3 regions of the Streptomyces lacaronensis genome follow, and region 2 is predicted to be linked to each of the others. Evidence: riboswitches for the same ligand, from Rfam matches in the RefSeq annotation. Region 2 holds a riboswitch; each other region holds the start of a gene.
What was found. Region 2 has a riboswitch for cyclic di-AMP ahead of ACMTAK_RS15480 (M23 family metallopeptidase). Riboswitches for the same ligand answer to the same signal wherever they lie in the genome.

Region 1 (6,066 bases), 1.9 Mb from region 2:
GGGAGGTATGGGGATGGCTGGAGTGCCGGCGGGGGTTGTGGCTGCGGGTGGGTTGGTCGGGGGGTATTCGGTGGCTCGGTGGACCAAGAAGCGGCCCTTGGGTGGTGTTGCGCTGGCCGCTGCCGGGGCGGTGGCCGCTCGGGGGTGGCGGGAGAAGGCGGGGAACGGGACCGCCGCCGCGCTCAGTGCGGCGTATGTCGCCGCGTTCGCCGGGTCGCATCCGCTGGCGAAGAAGATCGGGGCCTGGCCGTCCGTCTTCGCCGTCGCCGGCGGCGTTGCCCTCGCGTCCTGGGCCCTTGCCGATCGGCGGCACCCCTCGACGGTCGGCGCGTAAGGGCCCTGGGGCGTACGTAGCGGTCACGTATGTGCGGGTGGCTCAGGCGGGCGGGGCTCCAATATCGCCCGCCCGCCGTCCTACGGCCCGGTCCCGCCCCGTCTTCCGCTCAGTCCGACGCCGACGTCAGCAGGTCCAGTTCCGGCTGGGTCAGCTTGAGGTCGACCGAGGCCAGGAGGGCGGGGAGCTGGTCGGTGGAGCTGGCGCTGGCCAGGGAGGCCACGACTGTGGGCTGGGCGAGGAGCCAGGCCAGGGCGACCGTGGCGGGCTCGGTGCGGTGGTTGGCGGCGACGTCGTCCAGGGCGGCGAGGACCTTCTGGCCGCGCTCGGTCTCCAGGTGCTTGGCCGCGCCCGTGGAGCGGGGGCTGTCGACGGCCGTGCCCGGACGGTACTTGCCGGTGAGGAAGCCGGACGCCAGGGAGTAGTAGGGAATCGTCGCCAGGTCGTGGCGGGCGGCCACCTCGGACAGCTCGCCCTCGAAGGTGTCGCGCGAGACCAGGTTGTAGTGCGGCTGGAGGGCGACGTAGCGGGCCAGGTTCTCCCGGGTGGAGAAGGTCAGCTGGGCCTCCAGGCGGTCCGCGCCGACGTTGGACGCGGCGATCTCGCGGACCTTGCCCTCCCTGACCAGCTCGTCCAGGGTGGTGATGATCTCCTCCACCGGCACCGACGGGTCGTCGTAGTGGGTGTAGTAGAGGTCGATGTAGTCGGTGCGCAGCCGCTGGAGGGATTCCTCGACGCCCGATTTGATGGCGGACGAGGTCAGCCCGCGTGGCTCCGGGGAGCCGCCGCCCACCTTGGTGGCGAGGACGATGTCGGAGCGGTTGCCGCGGGAGGCGAACCAGTTGCCGAGAATGGTCTCGGACTCGCCGCCCTCGTTGCCCGGTACCCAGGCGGAGTAGACATCGGCGGTGTCGATGAAATTGCCGCCCGCCGCCACGTAGGCGTCGAGCACCCGGAAGGACTCGGCCTCGTTCGCGGTCCAGCCGAAGACGTTCCCGCCGAGGGAGAGCGGGAAGACGGACAGGTCACCGATCTTCTGTGTGTTGTCAGCCATACATCTTTACAACGGTTGGCTGGACGGGGTTGTTCCGGCCTGTTGTTCCCGCGTGCGTTCCTGGGGGGGCGGCCCCGTCGGGACGTAAAGCCCCCTCGGCGCGTAAAGCCCCGTCGGCACGTAGAGCCCCATGGACCATCGGGACGTAAAGCCCCATCGGCACGTAAACCGGCGGCCCTGGCGTCAAGGGGGGAGAGAGCGCCAGGGCCGCCGGGGTATCAGGGGTTCAGCCCGTGCTGGCGCAGCCAGGGCATCGGGTCGATCGGCGAGCCGCCGCCCGGCCGGACCTCGAGGTGGAGGTGCGGGCCGGTCACATTGCCGGTGGCGCCGACGCGGGCGATGACGTCGCCCGTCGACACCTTGCCGGAGGTGACCACCATCGACGACAGGTGGCAGAACCAGAGCTCGGTGCCGTCGCTCAAGGTCAGCACGATGCGGTAGCCGTACGAACCGGCCCAGCCCGCCTGGGTGATGGTGCCGCCGTGCAGCGCCTTGACCGGGGTGCCGGTCGGGGCGGCGAAGTCCTGGCCGGTGTGGTCGGCCGACCACATGTCGCCCGCCTGGCCGAAGCTGGCGGTCAGGGTGTACGACCCGACGGGGAGGGTGTACGCGGCGGCGAGTCTGGCCTGGCGCTCGGCCGCGGCCTTCTTCTCGGCCGCCTCCTTCGCCCGCTGCTCGGCGGCCTTCTTCTCCGCCGCAGCCTTGGCCTTCCGCTTGGCGACCGCCTCCGCGGCCTGGTCGGCGGCCTTGTCCGCGGCGGCCCTGGCCTCCTTGGCGGCGGCCTGCGCCGCGGCGGTGCGGCTGTCCTCGTCCGCCGCGTTCTGCTGGTTCTCGGCCTGCTGGAGGATGCGGGCGCGGAGCGCCTCACCGGCGTCGGTGGTGCCGCGCTGCTCGTCCTCGCTGGTCAGACCGGCCTGGGAGAGCGGGGCGGCGGCGGTCTGCGCGCCGCTGCTGTCATCCGACGCCCAGGAGCCGATCCCCGGCAGATCCTTGGCGTCGGGCAGGCTGGCCTTCACCTCATCGGCGACATGGCCGAGGTCCGGCATGGATATGGGGAGCGCGGGACGGTCCTTGGCGCTGGCCATACCGCCCGCACCGACCGCCGCGATCACGCCGACCCCGAGGACGGCGCCGCTGCGTGCCATGGTCCCGCCTCGCTGTTTGGCAACGCGGTGCCGGCCGCGTACGGGAGCGATGGACTCCTCGGTGGGGTTCCACTCCTCCCAGGTCTCGGCCTCGAATCCGGCACCCGGGCCCTCGGAGGCGCCCTCATCCGCATAGCGGTCGTCGGGGGCGAACGCGTAAGGGTCGTCGGGGGCGAGTCGGCCGTCCCCTGAGCTCATCCCGCCGCCGGCGTCGAAGCCGGGGCCGTAGGCGGTGGCGGTCCCCAAACCGCCTCCCCGTGTTCGATACGGGGCCTCGTCCAGGACAGACCTGTTGGACGCCACGGAGGCGCACTCCTTTCCTTCCCTCTCGCCTACCGGGTTAGCTGACGGGTTCGGAGCAGGAAGGTCTCCTACGGGTCAGGTTCGACCCGATTCACCCCAAGGTTGTTGGTTCCCCGGTTCCCTTGGTGCTGCTGGTGGTGCGGTACTGCCGCTGTGCGTACGGGATTCGGCGACGGCGCACGGTGCCGCCCTTGCGACGGTTGTGACGACCGCGCTGCGTTATCGAACGTTAATAGAGAGCGCGATGTGATTCCAAGCTGTTCCGAGGAATCCGCGCACCTTTGGCATGAACTTAGCACTCAAGAGGGGACAGATAGGGGCGAGTCGACGTGCTGGGCAAGACTTGGCAAAACCGCATACGGATCGATCGTGCGTCAATTGTTATGCGGAGGGGGCTCGGCCGGTTACGCACGGTGTGCGGCGTGGTGCGATGCGATGCGATCGCGGTGCGGTTGGTTGGTCGGTTGGTTGGTTGGTCAGTCGGCTACGACGGCGTGGGGTTCGCCCTGTCGTTCCCCTCACCGTTGTCCCGCCTACTGTCCCGCGCGCTGTCCCGCCCGTTGCCGCGAGCCGGGGTCCGACGGACCGCCAGCAGCGCCATGTCGTCCGGCGTTCCGCCACCCGTATGGCGCTCGACATCGGCCACCAAGGCGTCCAGCAGCTCCTGCGGACCGTCGAAGCGGCGACCGCGCAGCCGCTCCTCCGGGTCATAGAACTCGCCATGGCGGTCCCGGGCCTCCGTCACCCCGTCCGTGAACAGCAGCAGCGTCTCGCCCTCCGCGAACATCAGCTCCATCACCCGGTCCGGCCAACCCGCCAACTCCCCCATCCCCACCGGCAGCGCCGACGCCTCCGGCTCCAGGGCACGCACCGCGCCGCCCTCCTCCAGGAGCAGCGGCGCCGGATGGCCGCGGTTGATCAGCCGCAGGGTGGAGTCGCCGCGCGGAATTTCGGCCACCACGGCCGTCGTAAACCCCTCGACCACCTCCAGGTCGGCCCGCCGGGCGCCCTCGCGCTGCAGCGCCCGCTCCAGGCGGCCCACGAGCGCCTCCAGGGTCGTCTCCTGCTCCGCCGCCTCCCGGAAGCAGCCCAGGAGGATCGCCACGACCTCCACGGCCCCCAGCCCCTTGCCGCGTACGTCCCCGACGGTCAGCCGTACACCGTGCGGGGTGTCCTGGACGGCATACAGGTCACCACCGATCGCCGCGTACTTCTCCGCCGGTACGTAACGCGCGGCGATCTCCAGTCCGGCGAGCCGGGCGGGCGGCGCGGGCAGGACGGCGCGCTGGGCCGCCTCCGCGATACCGCGCGCCGAGGCGAGCCGGTGGTAGCCGCGGCGTACGACGCGGTTGATCACCACCGCCAGCACGGTCACGGTCGCCACCGTGATGATCTCGGTGGCCGCCTGGGTCGGGTCCCGCACGCCGTGCAACTCCGCCAGCAGACAGGTGGCGAGGACCGCGACGACGGCCGTGCCGATGGTCTGACGCAGCGGTAAGAGCGCCGCGGCGACCAAGGGGGCGGCGGCGAAGAAGGGCGAGGCGGTGTAGCCGGGCGGGGCGGCCAGGTCGAAGGCGATGCCGCCGAGGACGAGGACGGCGGGGACCCAGCGGGCCATACGGCGGCCCGGGGGCTCCTTACCGCTCTCCTCGCCCGGAGCCGGCCCCGCGGCGGACCCGGCGGACGCGTCGGCGGCGGCACCGGCCGCGGCGCCGGTGTCGATGAGCGTACGGAGGCGGGTGGCGGGTCGGCGGGCGAGCGGGCGGCTCAGCCGGGGCCAGGCCGTACGCCGCTCCGTACGGCCCTCGGTACGGCCCTCCGTACGGGCGCCCGTACGAGCCCTGCTCCCTCGCACCCGCACCGGCTTCTCTCGCTTCCCTGGTCCGCGTCCCAGCCGCCGTCACAGCGGCACGGCGGCGCGGTCGTCACGGCGTCACCGCCGTCACCGCCGTCACCAGGCTTCCGGCTGACGGGCCGCCAGGCGAGCCGGTGTCGGCCAAGCGGGTGCTGGGCGGGTGGGGACGCGTGCCGAGCGCCGCACGAGGCGTCTCGTCGACCCCACGCATGCGGGGGTGTGAGCGCGCCAGGACCCCGGTCGGCGGGCTACGGACGGGCTACGGAAGCGTCAGATACCGCGTACGTCAGAGGTCCTGCGTACGCCAGAGGCCCCGCGTACGCCAGGAGGTCCCGCGTACGCCAGGAGGCCCCGCGTACGTCAGAGGTCGACGCCCAGCGCGCGGGCGTGGCGGTCCGCCGCGAGTTCCGCCGAGACCTCGTCGAGGTACACCTCGCACACCAGCCGGCCGTCACGGGTCAGATTGTGCTCCAGCTCCCACAGCACGATCTCGTCCCCTCCGGCGAGGAGGAAGGCGTGCTCATAGAAGCGGCACCAGGTCGCGTCGGGACCGCCGGAGCGGCGCCGGGGCTTGGGCGCGAGGGCGATGTCATGGGCGAACGCGGTGGCGAGCAGCCGCTCGGTCTCCTCGCCCGGGCGGTCGGCGTTCTCCGCGCGGCGCAGGACGCGACGGGCGTGGTCGGCCGAATCGTCGGCCACATACGCACGGGAGCTCTCCACCGGCTCGGCCGTGTGCAGCAGCTGGTCCGGGAGCCACAGCGGTAACCCGTCGAGCTCCTCCCAGCGGGCGCCGCCGAGGCGCTCATGGACGCGGCGCTCGGCCAGCGTCAGGGCGTCCTCGTCCTCGTAGAGCTCGTACAGCGGGCGGCCGCCCTCGCCCGTGTTGTGCTCCAGTTCCCACAGCAGCAGGCTGCTGCCGTCGGGGAGCAGGAAGACATGCCGATAGGTGCTGTACCCGAGCTGGCCGCACCGCTCATTGCACTGCCGACAGGACCGCAGCTCGGACTGGTGCATCAGGGCGCTTCGCGCCTGGGCCAGCACCGCCTCGCCGATCTCGAAGCCGTTCTGCGCACGGGCGAGCAGCCCGTCCATCAGCTCGGAAGGGGTCCCTTCCCCTCGTGAGTGCCCCATGTCTCTCCTCCCGCCTCCCGGCGTTGATTCGCCGCGCCCCCCGGGCGACCACTTCGCGCACTTAGCGTAGCGGCGTGAACACGCGCCGCGCTGCGGTTCGGCGAAGCTGTCGGTGTGACTGTGCCTCATTCACTCCTGCGTCGTAGAGCCTGGATGTATCACTCGTCCGACCGGTCGAACAAGTCCCGGGGCGGGGGCAGGGCGGCCCGGTCGGTCGGCGCGAGGCCGTCTCCCGGCCGTCACA
Region 2 (6,066 bases):
CCGGGGCGCTCGCGGCCGGTGCGGGCCCCGGAACCGCGCCCGGCGGCACCCGGCGAAGCCCCCTCGAAGGGGTCCGGATCCGGCGCCGGAGGGCCCGCCGAAACGGTTCGGGACAGCTCGGCGGGACGGGAGTGGACCGGAACTTCGCCAGATGTCCGTCCCCTTGCATACAGTGACAGAAGCGCTGCGCAAGCGGCTGGCACGCGCTCCATCACGCGATCGAAGGGACGTACATGCCCATGGGTCACACGGCCACGCAGCAGGCCGGCTCCGGCGGCTTGAAAGCGACTGAGCACCGCCTGGCCAATGGCCTGCGCGTGGTGCTCTCCGAGGACCATCTGACCCCGGTCGCCGCGGTCTGTCTGTGGTACGACGTCGGCTCGCGCCATGAGGTCAAGGGGCGCACCGGCCTGGCGCACCTCTTCGAGCACCTGATGTTCCAGGGCTCGGCGCAGGTCACCGGCAACGGCCACTTCGAGCTGGTGCAGGGGGCCGGCGGCTCACTCAACGGCACGACCAGCTTCGAGCGCACCAATTACTTCGAGACCATGCCCGCCCACCAGGTCGAGCTCGCCCTGTGGCTGGAGGCCGACCGGATGGGGTCCCTCCTGACCGCGCTGGACGAGGAGAGCCTGGAGAACCAGCGCGACGTCGTCAAGAACGAGCGCCGCCAGCGGTACGACAACGTCCCGTACGGCACCGCCTTCGAGAAGCTCGTCGCCATGGCGTACCCCGAGGGCCACCCGTACCACCACACCCCGATCGGCTCCATGGCCGACCTGGACGCGGCCTCCCTGGAGGACGCGCGGGAGTTCTTCCGCACCTACTACGCCCCCAACAACGCCGTGCTGTCGATCGTCGGCGACATCGACCCCGAGCAGACGCTCGCCTGGATCGAGAAGTACTTCGGCTCCATCCCCTCCCACGATGGCAAGCGGCCGCCGCGCGACGGCACGCTCGCGGAGGTGATCGGCGGTCAGCTGCGCGAGGTCGTGGAGGAGGAGGTCCCGGCCCGCGCACTGATGGCCGCCTACCGGCTGCCGCACGACGGCACCCGTGAGGCCGACGCCGCCGACCTGGCGCTGACCGTCCTCGGCGGCGGCGAGTCCTCCCGGCTCCACAACCGCCTGGTGCGCCGCGACCGCACCGCCGTGGCCGCCGGGTTCGGCCTGCTGCGGCTGTCGGGCGCCCCCTCGCTGGGCTGGCTGGACGTGAAGACCTCCGGCGGGGTCGAGGTGCCCGCGATCGAGGCCGCCGTCGACGAGGAGCTGGCCCGCTTCGCCGAGGAGGGGCCGACGCCGCAGGAGATGGAGCGCGCCCAGGCGCAGATCGAGCGCGAGTGGCTGGACCGGCTGGCCACGGTCGGCGGCCGGGCCGACGAGCTCTGCCGTTACGCGGTGCTCTTCGGCGACCCGCAGCTGGCGCTGACCGCCGTGGAGCGGGTGCTCGACATCAGCCCCGAGGAGGTGCGGGCCGTGGCCGCGGCGCGGCTGCGCCCCGACAACCGCGCCGTGCTGGTCTACGAGCCCGTCCAGGGCGCCGAGGACGCAGCCGACACCGCCGAAGCCGCCGAGACCGACGCAGAAGGGGAGGCGGCCCAGTGAGCGACGCCGTCACCGCGACCATGACCTTCCACCCGCAGCCCAAGGGCGGCGCCCCCAGGCCGTGGGCGTTCCCGGCCCCCGAGCGCGGTGAGCTGCCCAACGGCCTCACCGTGCTGCGCTGCCACCGCCCCGGTCAGCAGGTCGTCGCCGTCGAGATCAACCTGGAGGCGCCGCTGGACGCCGAGCCGGCCGGGCTCGAAGGCGTCGCCACGATCATGGCGCGCGCCCTGTCGGAGGGCACCGACAAGCACGACGCCGAGGAGTTCGCCGCCGAGCTCGAGCGCTGCGGTGCCACGCTGGACGCCCACGCCGACCACGCCGGCGTCCGCGTCTCCCTGGAGGTCCCGGCCTCCCGGCTGCCCAAGGCGCTCGGTCTGCTGGCCGACGCGCTGCGCGCCCCCGCCTTCCCGGACGGCGAGGTCGAGCGGCTGGTGCGCAACCGGCTGGACGAGATCCCCCATGAGCTGGCCAACCCGGCCCGCCGCGCCTCCATGGCCCTCTCCGCGGAGCTCTTCCCGGCCGAGTCGCGGATGTCCCGGCCGCGTCAGGGCACCCAGGAGACCATCGAGGGCATCGACGCCGCGGCCGTGCGGGCCTTCTACGAGGCGCATCTCCGCCCCTCCACCGCCACCGCCGTCATCGTGGGCGACCTCGGCGGCGTCGACCTGGACCGGGCGCTCGCCGACACCCTCGGTGCCTGGACGGGCGGGGCGGGCGTGCCGCGCACGGCTCCCCCGATCGTCGCGGACGACACCGGCCGTGTGGTGATCGTCGACCGGCCGGGCGCGGTGCAGACCCAGCTGCTCATCGGGCGCGTGGGCGCCGACCGTCACGACCGGGTCTGGCCCGCGCAGGTGCTCGGCACGTACTGCCTGGGCGGCACCCTCACCTCCCGACTCGACCGCGTGCTGCGCGAGGAGAAGGGCTACACCTACGGGGTGCGCGCCTTCGGCCAGGTGCTGCGCTCCGGGCCCCCGTCGCCCGCGGGCGGCTCCTCGGGCGCCTCGATGCTGGCGATCAGCGGCTCGGTGGCCACCGAGGTCACCGGCCCCGCGCTGGACGACCTCTGGAAGGTGCTGCGCACGCTGAAGGAGGAGGGGCTGACCGACGACGAGCGCGATGTCGCGGTGCAGAACCTGGTGGGCGTCGCCCCGCTGAAGTACGAGACGGCGGCGTCCGTCGCGAACACCCTCGCCGACCAGGTCGAGCAGCATCTTCCGGACGACTTCCAGGCGCAGTTGTACGCCCGTCTGGCGGAGACCGGCACGGTCGAGGCCACCGCCGCGGTGGTGAGCGCCTTCCCGGCGGACCGGCTGGTCACGGTGCTGGTCGGGGATGCCTCGGCGATCGAGGAGCCGGTCCGCGCGCTGGGCATCGGCGACGTGCGCGTCATCTCCAACTGAGCCGAGGAGAGTTGGCCGAATTCATGCGCGGAACCGCCGGTCCGGCCGGCTCGCCGACGGTCCGGCAGGCGGTCCGGCAGACGTCCGGTCCATGAGCCGACAGCGGAAGGACCCCGGCCCCGTAAGGGCGCCGGGGTCCTTCCGACTTGCCCGATTTATGGGATTGACTGCTTGTTTGGTTTGTGGGGAGAGCAACAAAAAACCGGAACCGTTTGGTGATCGAAAGCGGGCCCGTTTAGCGTCAGTCCGGCTGTTCGCCAGCGACCCGCCGCACCCGCGGCACCGGACAGTCATCGCCGAGTCCCCGTACGGCGCAAGCCAGGGGAGCCGGGGACCCAACACGTCCCCAGGGGTGAATCGGGCGCCTTCCCCGGCCGGGGGAGGGGTCCGTAGGAGACCTTCCTGCTCCGAACCCGTCAGCTAACCCGGTAGGCGAGAAGGAAGGAAAGGAGTGCGCCTCAGTATGGCGTCCACCCGCACTGCCACCGGGAAGCATCGCCGCACCACCAAGGTCAACATCCGTACGAGTGCGAACGTCGTGGGCATCACGACCGTCGCCTCGGGTGTGGTCGCCGGGATCACCGGACAGGCGTTCGCGGCCGACGGGGGCCCCGATCCCCAGCAGACCGGTCTGACCCAGGCGATCGTGATCGGCGACGGGATCGCGGACCACATCGAGGCCCAGGCGCAGTCCCAGGAGACCGCCGCCGAGCAGGCCGCCGCCAAGGCCAAGGCAGAGGCGATCGCCCGCCAGGAGGCCGCCAGAAAGGCGGAGGCCGCGGCGAAGAAGGCCAAGGCCGAGCGCGAGGCCAAGGAGCGCGCCGCGCGCGAGGCCGAGCGCAAGCGCCTCAACACCTTCGTGTCGCCGATCAGCGGCTCCTACGTCTCCACCGGCTACCAGGCGTCCAGCGGGCTGTGGTCCTCCGGCAGCCACACCGGCATCGACTTCCACGCCTCCACCGGCACCACGGTGCACTCCGTGGGCATGGGCGAGATCGTCGAGGCGGGCTGGGGCGGCTCCTACGGCAACAACGTCGTCATCAAGATGAACGACGGCACGTACACCCAGTACGCCCACCTGTCGTCGATCAGCGTCTCGGTCGGCCAGAAGGTCACCCCGGGCCAGCAGATCGGCCTGTCGGGCGCCACCGGCAACGTCACCGGACCGCATCTGCACTTCGAGGCCCGCACCAGCCCGGACTACGGCTCGGACATGGACCCGCTGTCGTACCTGCGTACGCACGGCGTCAACGTCTGACCCGTCGCGTCCGACGCGAACGCCGCGTGGTCTCACGATCCCGGGATCCCGAGACCCCGTGAGACTTCCGAGAAGGCCCCGTCCGCCGGACGGGGCCTTCGGCGTGCCACCGCCCGCCTGACCAAAAAATAGCCATGAAATGCTTCCCGCCATCGGAAATGGCGTCCGCGTGGAATAGAGTCGTTCAACGCGCATTCCATGGCCGCGTTTCGCGGGCGTTAAGGCGGAGGTTCGACAATGCGGGACCGTAAGTGAGCGGGGATACGAACGCGGTCCAGGGTGGTCGCCGGATTTCGGCACACGCGGTCTGCGCGGCGATTCGCGACGACATCGTCTCCGGCGCGTATCAGCCCGGCAGCCGCCTCACCGAGGAACTGCTCGCCCGGCGCTACGGCGTCTCCCGGGTGCCGGTCCGCGAGGCCCTGCGCACCCTGGAGTCCGAGGGCTTCGTGACGACCCGGCGGCACGCGGGGGCCTGCGTCGCCCAGCCCTCCGAGCGCGAGGCGGCCGATCTGCTGGACATCCGCGCGCTGCTGGAGCCGCTGGGTGCCGCGCGGGCCGCACAGCGCCGCACCGAGGCCCATCTGAAGGTGCTGCGCGGACTGGTCCGGCTCGGCCGGGAACGGGCCCAGGGCGGTCAGCTCGGCGAACTGCGGCCGCTGGGCGACTGGTTCCACGAGACGCTCGCCCAGGCGTCCGGCAGCCCGAGCCTGGCCGCGCTGCTCGTCCAGCTGCGCCGTAAGACCGCGTGGGTGTACGCGGCCGCTCCCGGGCCGCGGCCCGTGCCGCCCGAGGGCGCCGCGCGCCCCGATCCGGCCGGGCGGGCCGTGGAGTCCTGGGCGGAGCACGGCGCGCTGGTGGACGCGGTGGCGCGCGGCGACGCCGACCGCGCGCGGGCGCTCGCCACGGCGCACACCGAGCGCGCGCTGTCGGAATACCGGCTGCGCCGCCCGATTCCGGTGAGGACTTCGAAACATTCCGTCAACACGGCGAGCGGCCGGAATTAACAGAGTTCCCGTATACAACTCCTTGGAGTCCTTGGGAATTCTGTGCGCGAAAACAGAAAAACGGCGGGGCCGCGGTGACTATTAAGGCCACCGCGGCCCCGCCGTGCCGAATCCCTGAAACCACCCGGGAATCACCCCGGAATTCCAGACAGGGCCCTCCCGGGGTCAGACGGTCTCGGGAAGCTCCTCGAGGCCCCCCGCCACCAGCTTCGCCAGACGGTCGAGCGCGACCTCGGCGTCATCCGCGTCGGAAGCGAGGACGACCTCCTCGCCGCCCTGGGCGCCCAGGCCGAGCACGGCCAGCATGGAGGCGGCGTTGACCGGGGTGCCGTCGCCCTTGGCGATCGTGATGGGGACGCCGGCGGCGGTGGCCGCCCGGACGAAGATCGACGCAGGGCGGGCGTGCAGGCCCTCGGCCCAGCCGATGGTGACGCGGCGCTCAGCCATGGTGTTGCCCTTCAGGTGTGACGGTGCTGTTGTCTAGACCAAAATCATACGGTGTCCGGATTCACCCGAACGATGTCCGAGTGAGCCCGGCCATGCCCGGACTGGCCCGATACGGACCTTCCCCCGACACTTGGCCCCGACGCAAGGGTGTCCACCATCCGGACCGGGCGGGCCCGTACCCTGGCTCCCATGCGGAGCCCGTCGGACCATCACGCCTACCCGACCCACTGGGAAGCCGATGTGGTGCTCCGGGACGGCGGTACGGCACAGATCCGTCCCATCACCACCGATGACGCCCAGCGGCTGGTCAGCTTCTACGAGCGGGTCTCGGACGAGTCGAAGTACTA
Region 3 (6,066 bases), 3.0 Mb from region 2:
GAACGAATGTTCTGGGGGTAACCCAAGGCAATTGCGACACGATCCCGAGGCAACCGTTTGCACTCGCGAGCTGTCTTAGTAAAGAACGAGGCAGTCGAGAGGAGTGGCCAATGGGGGTAGTGGGGGCAGTCAGAAGTCATAGGCGGCGCGTGGGCGTCGCGCTGGGGCTGGCGGGGATGGCGGTGCCGCTCGCGGTGGCCGTCGCCGGTCCGGCGCAGGCTCAGGCGCGGCCGCTGGGCCGGTCGGCCGGCACGGTGACACCGGTGAGCATGGCCGCGTCGTCGTGCACGACCACCGCCGGGCCGTACCAGAGGCAGGCCGAGCGGTTCCTGGGCCGTCCCGTGGACGGACGGCAGTCGCGGGCGGACTGTCTCGCGATCCAGAAGTTCCAGATCGACCACGGCGTCAGCCCGACGATCGGCTACGCGGGCCCGATCACCTCGGGCGTGATGAGCCTCATCAGCGCCCAGAAAGCCGCCGGGCACAATCCGAACGCGGCGAGGAAGTGCCCCACCAACAGGGGCCGTATCGCCTGTGTGGACCTCACCCGCCAGCTGAGCTGGGTCCAGGACGGCTCCCGGCTGGTCTACGGACCGGTGCCGGTGCGGTCCGGGCGGGACGGCTTCGAGACCCGCACCGGGCTGAAGAAGGTCTACTGGCGGAACATCGACCACTGGTCGACGCTCTACAAGGTCGCCATGCCCTACAGCCAGTTCTTCGACGGCGGCCAGGCGTTTCACTCGATCGCCGGCAGCGTATGGTCCCCGCCCGGCTCCCATGGCTGCGTCAACATGCGTAAGGGCGACGCCAAGAAGTACTGGAGCCTGCTGAAGAACGGCGACGACGTGTACGTCTACGGGCGCAAGCCCGGCACCTGAGCCACTGACGGCGCCGAGAGGCGCTGACGGCGCCGCTGAGCCGATGACGATGCCGCTGCCCGGGGTCCGCCCCCGGGCAGCGGCATCGTCGGGATCAGGGGCCCTACGAGGGCCGCACGCTCCCGTAGATCGGCATCTCCGTGATCGGCGCCTTCTTCACCACATCGCCCGGCTTCGGCGCGTGGATCATCATCCCGTCGCCGATGTAGAGGCCGACATGGCTGATGTCGTCGTAGAAGAAGACGAGATCGCCCGGCTGGAGTTGGGACGTCGAGACGCGCGTACCGGCCTTCACCTGGTCCCAGGTGGTGCGCGGCAGCGAGATCCCGGCGGACTTCCAGGCCGCCTGCGTCAGCCCGGAGCAGTCGAAGGAGCTGGGCCCGGTGGCGCCCCAGACGTACGGCTTGCCGAGCTGCGCCTTGGCGAAGGCGATGGCCTGGGCCGCCTTGGAGCTGTTGGCCGGGACAGAGGGCGTGGAGGGCGCCGTCGAACCGGAGCCACCCGCGTTCTGCTCCTGCTGCTTCTTGCGCGCGGCCGCCTCCTGCCGCTGCTTCTCGGCCAGCTCGGCGGCCTTACGGCGGGCCTCTTCCGCCTTCTTCTTCTCGATCGCCGCCAGTCGCGCCTTCTCCTTGGCGGTCAGATTCGCCAGCAGCCGCCGGGCCTCGGTCAGCTTGTCCTGGACGGTCTTCTTCTGGACCTTCAGCTGCTTCTGGGACGCGGTCAGCGAGGCAAGGCTCTCGGCGGCCTTACCGCGCTCCTTGGCGGCCTTCACCCGCTGCTTCTGGAAGTCGTCGACGGCCTGCTTCTGCCGACCGGTCATCCGGTCGATCAGATGCGACTGGTCGAAGACGTCCTGCGGATCGTTGGAGAACAGCAGGGTCGCGGCGGAGCGGGCCATTCCGCCGTCCCGGTACTGGGCGGTGGCGTAGGTGCCGAGCATGCGCCGCGCCTCGTTGAGCTTCTCGGTGCGCTGGGCGACGGAGTCCAGCAGCTTGTCGACCTTGGCCCGCTGCTGGTCGGTGCGCTCCTTGGCGGCGTTGTAGCGCTGGGTGGCGGTCTCCGCCTGGTGGTAGAGGGTGTCGACCTTCTCCTTCACCTTCTCGATCGACTGGGCGGCCGGCTTGGGATCGGTGGGCGCGGCGTTGGCCGACTGGGAGAGGAGGGTGACGGATGCGAGGGCGGCGGTGGTGAACCCGACGGCCGTACGGCGGCTGTGACCCGTGAGCGGGGCGGGTATTCGGCTCCGCGGCTTGCGGTGCGACGCCAAGGGAGGCGACTCCTTCCGTGGACCGCCTACCGGGTTAGCTGACGGGTTCGGGCGGTACGGAAGGTTGCCCTACGGCCGTGTCCGGACGGCACCGTGTGCGCCGTACCGTTTCGGGCCGATTCACCCCGGTCTTGCGTTGTTGGGTCCCCGGCTCCGGGCGCCTCACGGCGTAACCGGACTCGGCGGAGGCGCCCGTGCCGACGTGGTTCGCCGACGGATCTTCCGGGCCGCCTGACGCAGGACGGTAGCCAACACGTGGGGCTCCTGTGAAGACTGGTGGCCGTTTTGCCCGAAACCGTTTCGTGATGTTCGTACGTCGGCTGTCAGTGGGGCGGCCTAGACTCGGGGAGCGATGAGCAGCCTCTTTGACGACAGCTTCCTGGCGGACCTCGGGCCTTCTCAGGACGAGGAGCGGCCACCGCCGCCCGAGGATTCGGCACACCCTGGCCACGGTGGCGCCGAGGACGTGCCGCATCACCTCTTCAGCGGCGATTTCGACGCGCCCGTGCCCCGGGAGGCCCACTACCGGGACGGCGCGCCCCGGCCCGCCGTGGACCCGTCCGCGCTGCTCGAGGGGTTGAACGAGCAGCAGAGGGCCGCCGTGGAGCACACCGGCTCGCCGCTGCTGATCGTCGCGGGCGCCGGCTCCGGCAAGACCCGGGTGCTCACCCATCGCATCGCCTATCTGCTCGGCGCCCGCTCCACCCACCCCGGCCAGATCCTCGCCATCACCTTCACCAACAAGGCGGCGGGCGAGATGAAGGAGCGCGTCGAGGAGCTCGTCGGCCCGCGGGCCAACGCCATGTGGGTGTCCACCTTCCACAGCGCCTGCGTCCGCATCCTGCGCCGGGAGTCGAAGAAGCTGGGCTTCACCTCGTCGTTCTCGATCTACGACGCGGCCGACTCCAAGCGGCTGATGTCGCTGGTCTGCCGGGATCTGGACCTCGACCCCAAGCGGTTCCCGCCGAAGTCCTTCAGCGCCAAGATCTCCAACCTCAAGAACGAGCTGATTGACGAGGAGACCTTCGCCGAGCAGGCGGCAGGGGGCACCTCCCGGACGGAGTCCGGGGGAAGTTTTGAGAAATCGCTGGCCGAGGCGTATGCGATGTACCAGGCGCGGCTTCGCGAGGCCAACGCGCTGGACTTCGACGACATCATCATGACCACGGTCAATCTGCTCCAGGCGTTCCCGGACGTCGCCGAGCACTACCGCCGCCGCTTCCGGCACGTCCTGGTGGACGAGTACCAGGACACCAACCACGCGCAGTACACACTCGTGCGCGAGCTGGTGGGCACCGACACCGAGGAGACCACGGCCGCCGAGCTGTGCGTCGTGGGCGACGCCGACCAGTCGATCTACGCCTTCCGGGGCGCCACGATCCGTAACATCCTCCAGTTCGAGGAGGACTACCCCACCGCGCGGACGATCCTCCTCGAGCAGAACTACCGCTCGACCCAGACCATCCTGAGCGCGGCCAACGCGGTCATCGAGCGCAATGAGAACCGCCGCCCGAAGAACCTGTGGACGGACGCCGGCGCCGGGGCCGAGATCACCGGCTATGTGGCCGACACCGAGCACGACGAGGCCCAGTTCGTCGCCGACGAGATCGACCGGCTGACGGACGCGGGCGACGCCAAGGCCGGGGACGTGGCGGTCTTCTACCGCACCAATGCCCAGTCCCGTGTCTTCGAAGAGGTCTTCATCCGCGTCGGGCTGCCGTACAAGGTCGTCGGCGGGGTGCGCTTCTATGAGCGCAAGGAGGTCCGGGACGTCCTCGCGTATCTGCGGGTGCTGGCCAACCCCGAGGACTCCGTCCCGCTCCGCCGCATCCTGAACGTGCCCAAGCGCGGCATCGGCGAGCGCGCGGAGGCCATGATCGACGCGCTGTCGCTGCGCGAGAAGATCACCTTCCCGCAGGCGCTGCGCCGGGTTGACGAGGCGTACGGCATGGCGGCCCGCTCGGCCAACGCCGTCAAGCGGTTCAACACGCTCATGGAGGAGCTCCACACCATCGTGGAGTCCGGGGCGGGCCCGGCCACCGTCCTGGAGGCGGTGCTGGAGCGCACCGGCTATCTGGCCGAGCTCCAGGCGTCCACCGATCCGCAGGACGAGACCCGGATCGAGAACCTCCAGGAGCTCGCCGCCGTGGCCCTGGAGTTCGAGCAGGACCGCGGCGAGGAGAACCCCGGCACCCTCGCGGACTTCCTGGAGCAGGTCGCGCTCGTCGCCGACTCCGACCAGATCCCCGACGAGGACACCGAGGGCTCCGGCGTGATCACGCTGATGACCCTGCACACGGCGAAGGGCCTGGAGTTCCCGGTCGTCTTCCTCAGCGGCATGGAGGACGGCGTCTTCCCGCATATGCGGGCGCTCGGCCAGACCAAGGAGCTGGAGGAGGAGCGGCGGCTGGCCTATGTCGGGATCACCCGGGCCCGCGAGCGGCTCTATCTGACCCGCTCGACGATGCGCAGCGCCTGGGGACAGCCCGCGTACAACCCGCCGTCCCGCTTCCTGGAGGAGATCCCGGACCAGTATGTGCGCTGGCGGCGCACCGGGCCCGCCACCCCGTCCGCGTCCATGGGCGGCATCGCCTCGACCCCGCCGTCGGGGCTGTCGTCCGGTCTGTCGACGTCGCGTTCGCGCACCGGGGGCGGCGGGTTCGCCACCCGGCGGGCCAAGGAGCGCCCGGTGGTCGCCCTGGCCATCGGGGACCGGGTCACCCATGACTCGTTCGGGCTCGGCACGGTGGTGGCGGTCAAGGGCAGCGGGGACAACGCGGAGGCGACGATCGATTTCGGCGACGAGAAGCCGAAGCGGCTGCTGCTGCGGTACGCACCGGTGGAGAAGCTGTAGGGGGGCGCAGGCCGTGCGAGCGTCGCGCGGCGCGGCGGTGGCGCGCCACGGCGGTGGCCCCGGATCAGGTCGGGTCGAGGCCCTTGCCGCGCAGCCAGGGCAGCGGGTCAATGGCCGCGCCACCGCCGGGGTGGACCTCGAAGTGCAGATGCGGGCCGGTGGAGTTACCGGAGTTCCCGGAGTACGCGATGGTCTCCCCGGCCTTGACGGTTCCTGAGCGGATCTTGGCGCTGCTGAGGTGGCAGTACCAGGTCTCCGTGCCGTCCGGGCTGGTCAGAACGACCATATTGCCGTAGGCGTCGTTCCACTGCGCCTTTACGGTGCCGTCGGTGGCGGCCATCACGGGCGTCCCGTAGCTCACCGGGAAGTCGATGCCGGTGTGCACCGACATCCAGTTGATACCGGCCTGGCCGAACTGGGCGCTCAGGCCGTGCTGGGCGACGGGCAGCGCGAACTTCGGGCGCAGCGCTTCCTTGCGCGCCGCCTCGGCGGCCTTGCGCTTCTTCTCGGCGGCCTGGCGCGCCTGGAGGTCGATCCGTTCCTGGGCGCGGCTGGTGCGGTCGCGGAAGTCGTCGGCGTCCTCGCGGACCCCGGCGAGCTGGGAGTCCAGCTTGCTGTTGGCGACGGAGGGCTTCACGGGGGGCGCGGTGTCGGCGGCGGCCTGAGTGGTGGACTCGTCCTTCTTGTCGCTTCCCACGCCGCTGACCGAGGCGGCGGCCACGGCGGTGACGCCCAGGGCGCAGACGGAGGGGACGGCGACGGTGAGGAGCGCGGAGCGCTTGGGGCGGGACGACGGGGTACGGCGGCGGCCGCGGCTCACCTCCCGGCGAGAGGAGGGGGCGGATTCCCGCATGACCGCCGCCTCGGGTTCAGGTTCCGCTTCGGGACCGGGGTCGTACGGCTGGTCGGGCTCGTCGACCGACTCGAAGACGGCGGTGTGCTCGAACGCGCCGGGCTGCTCGGGGATGACGGCCTGCTCGAACGCGGCGGTCTGGTCGAACGCGGCGGCGTTCGGCTCGAAGACGGTCGTCTGGTCGTAGGCGTTGGACTCGTGCTCGGGCTGGTCG

Region 1: linked by a shared signal. The riboswitch ahead of ACMTAK_RS23800 (M23 family metallopeptidase) and the one ahead of ACMTAK_RS15480 (M23 family metallopeptidase) in region 2 are both predicted to bind cyclic di-AMP.
Region 3: linked by a shared signal. The riboswitch ahead of ACMTAK_RS29100 (C40 family peptidase) and the one ahead of ACMTAK_RS15480 (M23 family metallopeptidase) in region 2 are both predicted to bind cyclic di-AMP.

Annotation. Positions count from the first base shown of each region.
Region 1 is NZ_JBLHDK010000003.1:5,548,492-5,554,557, forward strand. It holds gene ACMTAK_RS23790 (hypothetical protein) at 14-334, shown strand; gene ACMTAK_RS23795 (aldo/keto reductase) at 444-1,388, opposite strand; gene ACMTAK_RS23800 (M23 family metallopeptidase) at 1,607-2,836, opposite strand; cyclic di-AMP (ydaO/yuaA leader) riboswitch at 2,848-2,983, opposite strand; gene ACMTAK_RS23805 (PP2C family protein-serine/threonine phosphatase) at 3,321-4,691, opposite strand; gene ACMTAK_RS23810 (DUF6227 family protein) at 5,052-5,822, opposite strand.
Region 2 is NZ_JBLHDK010000003.1:3,675,372-3,681,437, reverse strand. It holds gene ACMTAK_RS15490 (M16 family metallopeptidase) at 234-1,604, shown strand; gene ACMTAK_RS15485 (M16 family metallopeptidase) at 1,625-3,007, shown strand; cyclic di-AMP (ydaO/yuaA leader) riboswitch at 3,292-3,456, shown strand; gene ACMTAK_RS15480 (M23 family metallopeptidase) at 3,471-4,265, shown strand; gene ACMTAK_RS15475 (GntR family transcriptional regulator) at 4,517-5,272, shown strand; gene ACMTAK_RS15470 (HPr family phosphocarrier protein) at 5,438-5,719, opposite strand; gene ACMTAK_RS15465 (bifunctional acetate--CoA ligase family protein/GNAT family N-acetyltransferase) at 5,909-6,066, shown strand, end outside.
Region 3 is NZ_JBLHDK010000003.1:6,693,662-6,699,727, forward strand. It holds gene ACMTAK_RS29095 (L,D-transpeptidase) at 111-878, shown strand; gene ACMTAK_RS29100 (C40 family peptidase) at 982-2,145, opposite strand; cyclic di-AMP (ydaO/yuaA leader) riboswitch at 2,154-2,340, opposite strand; gene pcrA (DNA helicase PcrA) at 2,498-4,999, shown strand; gene ACMTAK_RS29110 (M23 family metallopeptidase) at 5,064-6,066, opposite strand, start outside.